Solitalea canadensis DSM 3403: one gene and its partner. Each later gene encodes a partner of the first gene's protein in a complex. Links are inferred from orthologs where the notes say so. Each region holds a gene or a part of one and is shown on either strand. Other genes may lie near its edges.

The links. The genes of interacting proteins can lie anywhere in the genome.
Region 2: scpB (region 1) and SOLCA_RS21230 share a complex: the UniProt entries of both Bacillus subtilis proteins name them as parts of the cohesin-like complex. The link is inferred for Solitalea canadensis DSM 3403 from one-to-one orthologs.

What each region holds. Positions count from the first base shown.
Region 1 is NC_017770.1:2,954,916-2,961,135, reverse strand. The notes cover bases 3,490-6,220. They hold scpB (SMC-Scp complex subunit ScpB), read right to left. Parts: upstream 5,273-6,220; coding sequence 4,706-5,272; downstream 3,490-4,705. Other genes in these bases: SOLCA_RS12120 (type IA DNA topoisomerase), read left to right, coding at 5,624-6,220; SOLCA_RS12130 (hypothetical protein), read right to left, coding at 4,349-4,561; xth (exodeoxyribonuclease III), read left to right, coding at 3,490-4,284. Outside these bases: SOLCA_RS12165 (zinc-dependent metalloprotease), read left to right, coding at 1-660; SOLCA_RS12145 (GNAT family N-acetyltransferase), read right to left, coding at 1,650-2,777; SOLCA_RS12140 (redoxin domain-containing protein), read left to right, coding at 2,870-3,391. UniProt on the Bacillus subtilis protein: Participates in chromosomal partition during cell division. May act via the formation of a condensin-like complex containing Smc and ScpA that pull DNA away from mid-cell into both cell halves.
Region 2 is NC_017770.1:5,019,909-5,025,279, reverse strand. The notes cover bases 781-3,677. They hold SOLCA_RS21230 (segregation and condensation protein A), read right to left. Parts: upstream 2,665-3,677; coding sequence 1,897-2,664; downstream 781-1,896. Other genes in these bases: SOLCA_RS21225 (nucleotide sugar dehydrogenase), read left to right, coding at 2,894-3,677; SOLCA_RS21235 (serine hydroxymethyltransferase), read right to left, coding at 781-1,655. Outside these bases: more of SOLCA_RS21235, read right to left, coding at 384-780; more of SOLCA_RS21225, read left to right, coding at 3,678-4,171; dxs (1-deoxy-D-xylulose-5-phosphate synthase), read left to right, coding at 4,309-5,371. UniProt on the Bacillus subtilis protein: Participates in chromosomal partition during cell division. May act via the formation of a condensin-like complex containing Smc and ScpB that pull DNA away from mid-cell into both cell halves.

The DNA.
Region 1 (6,220 bases):
TATGGTTTACTGATGAATCAGCGTATGATCATGGCTTCTTCGTTAAGCCGTTATGTGGGAGGTGTTTATGTAGATAGAAGTTTCTATGGACAAGAAGCGAAGGCAAAACCATTTACTGTGGTTCCTAAAGAGAAACAGAAAAAAGCTATGGAAGTGATTGCGGCTAACGTTTTTGCTCCGAATGCTTTTGCAACGGATAGTTATTTGTTTTCGTATATGCAATTGCAGCGTCGTGGTTTTAATTTCTTTGGTAATACCGAAGATTATAAGCCTCAAAATACTACGCTTCTTTTACATCAGGCTTTATTAGGACAATTCCTTCATCCTACCACATTAAGTCGTATTAACAACTCTGGTTTATATGGAAATTCTTATTCTGTTGCAGAGGTAATGAACGATCTTACCAAATCTATCTTCAATGCTGATTTACATAGCTCGGTGAATTTATACAGACAAAATCTGCAAACAGAATATGTTAAAGGATTAACCAATGTGGTAAATAATCCTGCAGGGTTTGATAATGCATCAAGAGCTGCTGCTTTCAATACATTGAAAAAAATTAAAACAAGTATGGCCACCGCTGCTTCACCTGATGAGCAGACAAAAGCTCACCGTACTTATATCGTTTATTTGGTTGACAAAGCTACTGTAGTTAAGTAAGTTATAGTTTATGTTAGTATTGCCCTGTTCAGTTTCGAACTGATCAGGGTTTTTTATGTTTGGTAACTTCTTCGGTCTTGTCGGAAAGTCGTCCAGATTTGGGTGACCATTTCTGAATCTCACACTGCCTTCCTGTGGAAATCTCGGTACGCTTACCGTCAACAGGTAAACAGTAGCCAGCGAATTCTGTTTGTTCTTGGATTTCTTTAACAGTAAGATTTGATTAAATAGCTGCTTCATCACAGATCAATTTTACTGGTTAAACCTTAATTAATTTAAGATTGACCCTTGTTGAAATCAAGATGTTTAGCAGTTAACACAAGTATTAGGAGTGAGGTAATTGAAATTAGGGGCGTCTTTTACCTGTTCAAAAATGACTCCCTAATTACGCCCCTGAACATTGCGAGTAGCTGTATTTTTGGGAGCTAACTTAAAAATAAAAACCTCACTAATCATACGTTTAGTGAGGTTTTAGTGAATTTGATCACTTGTATTGTGATCCCGCTGGGATTCGAACCCAGGACCCATACATTAAAAGTGTATTGCTCTACCAGCTGAGCTACGGAATCTAGTATTTTTTGTATTTCAATGATTCTTATTCTTCGCCAGGACCCTCCCGATAAATCGGGATGCTCTACAAACTGAGCTAAGGAATCTTAGTTACTTTTTTGAACTGTTTAACTTCAGTTTTAGTGATCCCGCTGGGATTCGAACCCAGGACCCATACATTAAAAGTGTATTGCTCTACCAGCTGAGCTACGGAATCTTAGTTACTTTTTTGAACTGTTTAACTTCAGTTTTAGTGATCCCGCTGGGATTCGAACCCAGGACCCATACATTAAAAGTGTATTGCTCTACCAGCTGAGCTACGGAATCATTCCCCTTTTAAAGCGCTTGGAGCGGTTTGTTTTGGGACTGCAAATATACAGGCTTTACTTTTTAATCCAAACTAAATATTCAGCTTTTTTTAAATTTAAATTAAGTGCCTGTTAGTCAGGAAAAATAATTCTGTATGTTGCATGTACTTTGCCTTTAGTTGCCCCTAAAGCGGCATGAACAGCCTGCATTTTGGTGTTAAAGTCACCAACCCATGAAAGCTCAACTGCCGTGTAATGATTCTGAGGCATTACATAATGCTGAAGTTTTCTGAATAAAGCAGATTCCAGACCGTGATTTTGATAAGCTTGTTTAGTACCCATAACAACTACACGGATCCTATCCATTTTACCTTGCCATTTATAATAAACAAATTTTAATTTGCTCCATAAGTTCATTTTACCACCCAAGTATTTGATAATCTGGTTGGCATCCGGAAGGCAAATGATAAACGAAACAGGTTCTCCATTTATGTATGCAAACCATATCAGGTGTTCATCCATAATGGGTTTCATTTTTCTAAAACTGTCTAACAATATTTCTTTAGTGATAGGAACAAAGTTTTCAAAGTCACACCAAGCATCGTTATAAATTTCTTCAAAATCAGCAGCGAATTTGTCGAATTTTGCTACCGACAAATGTTCAAATGAATAACCAGGTTTATTAATTACCCAGTCAGCAATTTTTTCAACACGTTTTGGCAGGTCATTTTTTACTGCCAGCATATTTGTTAATTGCTGATACGCCTGACTAAAACCATAGTTTTCAAAGAATTTTTGATAATATGGAGGGTTGTATTGCATTCCAAATGACGGGTGAATAAACCCTTCGATCAATAAACCCCAATATGCATCGTTTTCACCAAAATTAATAGGCCCATCCATGGCCTTCATTCCACGTTCAAATAACCATTTTTTGCAGGTATCGAACAATAGAAAAGCAGCCTTTTCATCATCAATACATTCAAAAAATCCCATGCCTCCGGTTGGTTGCTCATAGTGGTATGCCTTTTTTTTGTTGATAAAAGCAGCAACGCGACCAATAAGTTCGCCTTGGTCGTTTTTTAATACCCAGCGTGTGGCTTCACCAAAAGAATGAAAATTATTGAATTTTGGATCAAAAATGCTTTCAATATCATTGTCTAATGGCTGTACCCAAACAGGATCGTTTTTATAGATAATAGGAGCAACAGCTAAAAATTCTTTTCTTGTTTTAGTGTCTTTTACCTCTGTAATTTGCATAGTTAATTTTTGTGTTGCCAAAAATATAAAATTTGACTTGTGGCTAAGTGAAAAAAACAGAGATTTGTCAAAAATAACCATTCAATAATCTTATGAACATAGGTGATAAACTTCCTGCTTTTAACCTTAAAGGAATAGACGGCGAAATGTATAACCAATATGCATATGCCGATCGTTACGCATTACTGGTAATATTTACCAATAATTCTTGTCCGGTTGCGGTAGCTTACCGTAATCGCATTAAAAATCTGTTAAAGAGATACGAAGAGGATAATTTAGGGATTGTACGTATTAATTCAATGGCCAAAAACAGTGAATCAGAATCACTTGAGGAAATGAAGAAAATGTATGATGATCTAAAATTGGAGCATCTGTATTTGATGGACGAAGATCAACAAATGGCTAAGTCGTTTGGAGCAAACAAAGTTCCAGAAGCATTTTTATTCAACTCAAAACGTGAATTGGTCTATAAAGGTGCAATTGACGACAGCTGGGAGAATGAAAATATGGTTACTCGTGTATATCTTGAAGACGCAATAGAAGCTGCTTTAGATGGCATTGATGTAGATTATCCAGAAGTGGCTCCGGTTGGTTGTGATATGGTTTGGAATTAATCTGAACAGTTAATAAGATTGGAAAGGTTGATAGGATAACTGTCAACCTTTTTCTATTTCAATTAAAATGGTATCTTTTCTGTAAATCTTCTGCAATCATGCTAAACAATAAGTCATCAATTAAAATAGCAACCTATAATGTCAATGGTGTAAATGGCCGACTTCCGGTATTACTTCGGTGGTTGGAGGAAACTCAGCCCGATGTCGTGTGTTTACAAGAATTAAAGGCTCCACAAGAAAATTTTCCGGAAACAGCCATTTTAAATGCCGGTTATAATGTTATCTGGCATGGTCAAAAAAGTTGGAATGGAGTAGCTATTCTGGCCAGGAATGCAGAAATAACAGAGATATGCAGAGTGTTACCCGGAGACCCGGAAGATGAACATAGCCGCTATATTGAAGCCAATGTTCACAATGTTAGGATAGGGTGCTTGTATTTACCCAATGGTAATCCTGCTCCCGGACCAAAGTTTGATTACAAACTAAATTGGTTGAAGCGTTTTGCCTTACATTCGTCAGATCTGTTGAAACAAGATTTACCGGTTATTTTAGCGGGTGATTATAATGTTATCCCGACAGAAAACGATGTTTATAAACCAGAGCGTTGGGTGGACGATGCATTGTTTCGTCCGGAAACAAGAGATGCATTTCATCAAATAATGGCTCAGGGGTGGACGGATGCAATACGAAAATTATATCCGGAGGAAACGATCTATACATTTTGGGATTACTTTAGGAATGCTTATGGACGCGACGCAGGTTTGCGTATAGATCATTTTCTTTTAAGTCCTCAGTTACAAAGTAAACTAATTAAGGCAGGAGTAGACCGACATGTAAGAGGTTGGGAAAAAACGAGCGATCATGCTCCGGTTTGGATTGAATTATCGGTTTAGTAAGAAAAATACATAAAAAAACCTGCTTTATACAAAGCAGGTTTTCTTGTTTTATAGAGTAAGATTAAAATCTATCGTCATCATCAAAATCTTCTACATCATCAAATGAACCGAAGTCATCCATAGGCAGACCCAGATCATCGTCGTCATCGTCATCTACAAAACGGCTTTTTGCGTTTTTCGCATCTTTTGGGTTAAGAGGCTTCATGCCTTTCTTCGCATCTTCTGAAGCACTTTTGCCACTGGTTTTTTTAATTGGTTTTTTTGGCGTTTTCATTTACCTCTTCAAATTTAAATTTTCTACTTATAGATTCTTAGATCGAATTTGCTAAGTTTTTTCGATTATTTTGAATACTTATTTTAAAATAATCTGGTTATGCAAAATTAAAAAGTTTTTAAAATCAAAAAAGAAAGCTTGAAATTAATTTTCTGTTTGCTCTCCAATTTCATTCTCATTAGTGGTCTGAATGTCTTTAAGTTGTGGTAAGTCATTTAAAGAATTCAGACTAAAATAGTCCATAAAGAGCTTACTGGTTGCGTACAGTAGCGGTCTTCCGGGAGCATCACTTTTTCCTTCAATCGTTATTAATTCTTTTTCTAACAGCTTTTGTACACTGTAATCACAGTTTACCCCTCTGATTTGTTCAATCTCTGTTTTAGTAATGGGCTGTTTATAAGCAATGATCGCCAATGTTTCCATCGCAGCAGCAGAAAGTTTCTTTTTGTTACGGTGTTGAATCAATGAACTAACAGTGGGAGCAAACCTTTTCTTTGTCATAAATTGATAACCACCGCTAAGGGCAATTAATTCAAAGAAATGCTCTTCACCTTCATATTTCTGGCTGATCGTTTCAATAGCCTCATCTACGGCTTTCTCTGCAATGTCAGTTCCGGCTACAGAACTTAAGCAGGCTACAATTTCCGCAGAAGTGATACTTTGTTCAGAGGCAAATATCAGTGCTTCAATATGTTGTTGAATGTGCTCCATCTTTCGCAAAAATAGAATATCTCTTTATGCAGCAAAAAAAAATCTGAAATTATTATAATTGGCTTATTTATAGTTAATTGTGTGTTGTTCTGGGATAGGAGTATTGTTTTTTAAGAATAAAAGTTTAAGTGAATTTTAGCTAAATGCATTGATGTGCAATTTACAGAGGATTGAGCGGTTACTAGTGAGCAATTACCGAAAACCGCATGGACGTTAAATTCAGGTTTAGTCGTAAACATATAAATCTGGTAATTAGTTGTTTATTGCCGAGTATTGTTGTTTATTTAATTAAACATTAAAAAAATATCGATTTTTGTTGCCCTTAATTAAAAAAACGCGTTATCCAGTAAGATGAAAGTTTGCATTGCCGAAAAACCAAGTGTAGCTAAAGATATTGCAGAAGTTATTGGTGCTAAGCAGCGCAAAGATGGCTACTATGAAGGCAATGGATACCAGGTAACCTGGACTTTTGGACACTTCTGTACCTTAAAAGAACCTCACGATTATACTGAGCGTTGGAAAGCCTGGCGATTGGAAGATCTGCCCATGATTCCTAAAAATTTCGGGATAAAGCTGATTGATAATGGTGGTGTTCAAAAGCAATTTAAGGTAATTGAGCATCTTATTTCGCAATGTGAAGAAGTGATTAACTGCGGTGATGCTGGACAAGAAGGAGAACTTATTCAGCGCTGGGTACTTTTGAAAGCAAAATGCGTAGCTCCGGTTAAACGATTATGGATTTCATCATTAACCGAAGAAGCGATTAGAGAAGGGTTTCAAAAGCTTAAGAACGCTGAACAATTCAATAATTTATATGCCGCAGGGAGTGCAAGGGCAATTGGCGATTGGCTGTTGGGCATGAATGCTACTCGTTTGTTCACTAAGAAGTTTGGCCAAGGAAAAGTAGTTTTATCGATCGGAAGGGTTCAAACTCCGACCCTGGCGATG
Region 2 (5,371 bases), 2.1 Mb from region 1 along the record:
TTAACTGCACGACGCCTAAATTTTTTAGTTCCATATTTTATTAATGTAGGTCTTCACTGATCTTTTTCCTCTTCATACTTACATACCATAATTTACAGGCTTCGCTCCTACTCCCTATTATTCTACTTAAATCCGCTTTTCAAGACCAATAAAATATCACCAAAATATATTTCTAAAAAATTTTATCTTTTTTGAAACCTTTCTCAATCGATTGCGTAAAAGTACTTAGAGAGCGTAAATTTAGATAGAAGGCGAGATTAACTTAATGTTATTCTTGCTTTCTTTTTTTGTACCTACCCCACTCATAATCACCCAAAAATCGTAAACAAAAAAAGGCGATGATTTTCATCACCGCCTCTCAGAATATCCTAATCAGTTATTTACTATTTATAAAGAGGGAAATCGTGCATCCAGGTATTAATCTTTTTCTTTACTGCTTTAATTTCTCCTTCGTTATCAATATTCATTAACACACGGTCAATTAATTCAACAATTGTATCCATGTGTTCTTCTTTCATTCCACGAGTTGTAACAGCAGCTGTACCTACACGGAATCCAGATGTAACAAACGGTGATTTGTCATCAAATGGAACCATATTTTTGTTAGTAGTAATATCTGCCAACACTAAAGCATTTTCAGCAGCTTTACCGGTTACATTTTTATTACGAAGATCGATAAGCATTAAGTGATTATCGGTTCCACCTGAAATAATTTGGTAACCACGATCAACAAAAGATTGAGCCATACGAGCAGCATTCTTTTTAACCTGGGTAATATATTGTAAATATTCATCGGTTAATGCTTCACCAAATGCCACAGCTTTACCAGCAATAACATGCTCTAATGGTCCGCCTTGAGTACCAGGGAACACAGCAGCATCTAATAACGACGAAACTGTTTTTAATTCACCTTTAGGTGTTTTTAGCCCCCAAGGATTTTCAAAATCCTGGCCCATCATAATCATACCACCACGAGGACCACGTAAAGTCTTATGCGTAGTAGTTGAAACTACATGACAATGTTTTAATGGATCATTCAGCAATCCTTTCGCGATTAAACCTGCAGGGTGTGAAATATCTGCAAGAATCAAAGCGCCAATCTGATCAGCAATTGAACGAATGCGTTCATAATCCCAATCACGCGAGTAAGCAGATGCACCACAAATTATTAATTTTGGTTTCTCACGCATAGCAACTTCCTCCATTTGCTTATAGTCGATCAAACCAGTTTCTTTTTCTACTCCGTAGAAATGAGGTTGATATAAACGACCTGAGAAGTTAACAGGAGAACCGTGAGTTAAGTGACCTCCATGTGAAAGATCAAACCCTAAAATCTTATCCCCAGCCTGTAATAATGCCAAAAATACAGCAGCATTTGCAGAAGCTCCTGAGTGAGGTTGTACGTTAACCCAGGTAGCGCCAAACAATTCTTTAGCACGGTCAATTGCTAATTGCTCAACTTGGTCAACAATTTGACAGCCGCCATAATAGCGTTTGTTAGGTAAACCTTCAGCATACTTGTTGGTTAAACAAGAACCTTGTGCTTCCATTACCTGCTTGCTGGTAAAGTTTTCTGATGCGATTAACTCGATGCCTTCTTCCTGGCGGTCTGCTTCTTTAGCAATAAGATCAAATAGAACGGTATCTCTGTTCATGTGAGAATAATTTGTTTTTGTGTTAAGATGAAAATCAAACATTTACAAGGCTTGTAAACACTTGACACCTTCCTCGGGTTAGGTGCCGCGAAGTTACTAACTCTTTTTGAGGATTTTAAATGAAGTTTCGCGCAAAGTCACTAAGACGTCAGGTTTTTGACATTTAATTCTGAATAAAGATTAATACGTTAAAGTAAGAATAGAGCTTTGAGATCTTGCCGCATTGTTTGCTATTTCAAGTCTATTTTTCCATTTCTTCAACGGATTCTTCAACTTGTTCTTTAGGAGAAACCCAAAAATTATTAAATCCAAGGCCGATATTAATATCAAGGATTTGCTGTTGCAATAACTCCAAAACAGCCAAGAAGTTATAAACCAACTGAACTTTATCCTGACTTATGGATAAAACATCTTCAAAACTCACCCTTTTTTCTTTATCGAAAAGCTTCATAATTGCTACTTTCTGCTCTTCAATTGAATAAGGATATTGAACAACAGTATGAACTATTTGCTGTTTACCTGCCGCAAATCGAGCCAATACTCGTTCATAAACGGTTAATAATCGATAGAGATCAAGTGTTTGCAATTCTTCGCCGGGAGCCGCCTGACTTGCAATTTCTTCTAACTCACGAGCAATATTCCCTCTTTTTTCTTGTTTCAATCGTTCATCTTCCAAATGCTGAAAGTCAGTCATTACAGCTTTGTACTTTTTATATTCAAGAAGCTTTTGGACCAAATCTAAGCGAGGGTCGATTTCGTTACCTTCTTCATCCAATTCTGGCCTAGGAATCAACATTTTAGCCTTAATTCGCATTAATGTTGCCGCAACAAGAATAAATTCGCTTGCAAGCTCGATATTCATCGCCTGCATTTGATGAATATAATCGAGAAAATCGCGAGTTATATGAGCAATAGGAATATCGTGAATATCTAACTCATCCCGTTCAATAAAAAACAGAAGCAGGTCAAAAGGACCTTCAAATTGTGCTAACTTTATCTCGAAACTCAACGGACAGTAATCTTTTGCCGCAAAAATACACTTCCGATGTAATTATCAATGAGCTAATTTTCAACCAATGGGGAAAAAGACAACACCGAAACAATAAAATAACAATAGATTGGATATTGGTGGGCTGATGGAATTCAGCTATTATTTAAAGTAATAGCGTATTTTTGCAATCAATAGAACTCTTTGTTTTAGAACTTCCGTTCATTTAGAATATATTGAACAAAACAGAATGGATACACTTTCTACTGAAAATATAAAAATAGCAATTGTTGGTTTAGGATATGTGGGTCTACCATTGGCGGTAGAGTTTGGAAAGAAATTTACTACTGTAGGTTTTGATATTGATCAGCTACGTATAGATGAGTTATCCAAAGGTTTCGATAAAACCCTTGAAACTCAATATGTGGATATCAATTCAATAGAAAAACTCTCCTTCACAAGTAATTTAAATGACTTAAAAGATTGCACTGTTTATATTGTAACGGTTCCAACTCCGGTAGACGAATTCAAGAATCCTGATTTACGTCCATTGCTAAAGGCCTCTGAAATGTTAGGGACATTAATTAAAAAGGGAGATATTGTTATTTATGAATCCACTGTTTATCCCGGTTGCACAGAAGAGGATTGTGTTCCAGTACTGGAGAAATACAGTGGTTTAACATTCAATAAAGACTTTTTCTGTGGCTATTCACCAGAACGAATAAATCCGGGTGATAAAACAAATACGTTAAAATCTATCAGAAAAGTGGTAAGCGGCAGTACTCCAGAAATTGCCAAAATAATAAAAGACCTATACGATTCCATTATTGAAGCGGGGACATTCCTGGCACCGTCATTAAAAGTAGCGGAGGCGTCAAAAGCCATAGAAAACGCCCAACGTGATGTTAATATATCGTTCGTAAATGAGCTGGCTCTTATTTTCGACAGAATGGGCATTGACACCAATGATGTACTTGAAGCTGCTGGCACTAAGTGGAATTTTCTCAAATTTAGACCAGGCTTGGTCGGAGGACATTGTATAGGAGTTGACCCTTATTATCTTACACATAAAGCCCAGAGTTTAGGATATTATCCCCAGGTAATTCTATCCGGTCGCCGAATCAATGATAACATGGGAATGTTCATCGCCAACAAAGTGGTGAAATTATTAATACAGAAAAAACATCGGGTGGATGGAGCTAAAGCTTTAATATTAGGTGTTACTTTTAAAGAGAATTGCCCAGACGTTCGTAATTCCCGGGTTATAGATATTTATGAGGAATTAACCCAATTTGGATTATTAGTTGACATCTATGATCCCTGGGCAGATAAGAGCATTGTTAAAAAAGAATATGGGATTGATTTATCCCAGAATCTGTATAGCAAGGTTTATGATGCCATCATTTTGGCTGTTGCACATAATGAGTTTTTAGAAATAGATTTTTCACGTATAACTGCAAACGGATCAACAGTAATTTTTGACACGAAGGGGATTCTGGACAGAAATATTGTAGATGCTAGATTATAATTTCAAGCTAAAAAAGGACAAAACTCTCATTATCAGTCCAACTTATAATCGTTCTATTCTCTGAAACCAAAGTAATTATATTATGTTTAAGTTATATATTTGCTGGCTTAAACGGAGTTATAACAAAAATCCAAACAATGCAGGTTGAAGCGGGACCATTGTTGAGAAATATCAACTATCCTTCGGATTTGAGAAAATTGAAGGAGAATCAGTTAGAAGAAGTTTGTAAAGAGTTAAGACAATATATTATTGACATCGTATCTGTAAACGGTGGCCACTTTGGTGCAAGCCTTGGTGTAGTAGAGCTAACTGTCGCTTTACATTATGTATTCAATACTCCATATGATCAACTCATTTTTGATGTTGGTCACCAGGCATACGGACATAAAATATTAACAGGTCGGCGAGACGTGTTCCATACTAATCGTATATACGGAGGCATTAGTGGTTTCCCTAAACGATCAGAAAGTGAATACGATACCTTTGGGGTAGGTCATTCATCCACCTCGATTTCAGCTGCCCTAGGGATGGCCGTAGCATCTCAATACAAAGGAGAAACCGACCGTCAACACATCGCCGTTATTGGCGATGGAGCAATGACTGCAGGACTGGCCTTTGAGGCACTCAATCATGCTGGCGTAGAGAACTCTAATTTATTAGTGGTTCTTAACGACAATTGCATGTCAATTGACCCGAATGTTGGTGCATTAAAAGAATACCTTACCGATATCACAACCTCACAATCGTATAATCAATTCAAAAAGGATGTTTGGAAGATATTAGGTCCAATTAGCAAATTCGGGCCTAATGCTCGTGATATAGTTAAGAAAGTAGAAAAGGCTATCAAAGGAAGCATTCTGAAAAAAAGTAATTTCTTTGAAGCATTACAGTTCCGTTATTTTGGCCCCATTGATGGGCACAATGTCGAGCACATGGCAAGAGTAATGGAGGATTTGAAACATATTCCAGGGCCAAAATTACTACATTGTGTAACGGTAAAAGGAAAAGGCTATGCTTTAGCAGAGCAGGACCAAACCAAGTGGCATGCTCCTGGATTGTTTGATAAAATCACTGGAGAAATAAAAAAATCTGTACCTGCAACTCCTCAGCCTCCTAAATATCAAGATGTATTTGGACATACAATTGTTGAACTAGCAGAACAGAATCCCAAAATAATGGGAATTACCCCAGCTATGCCCT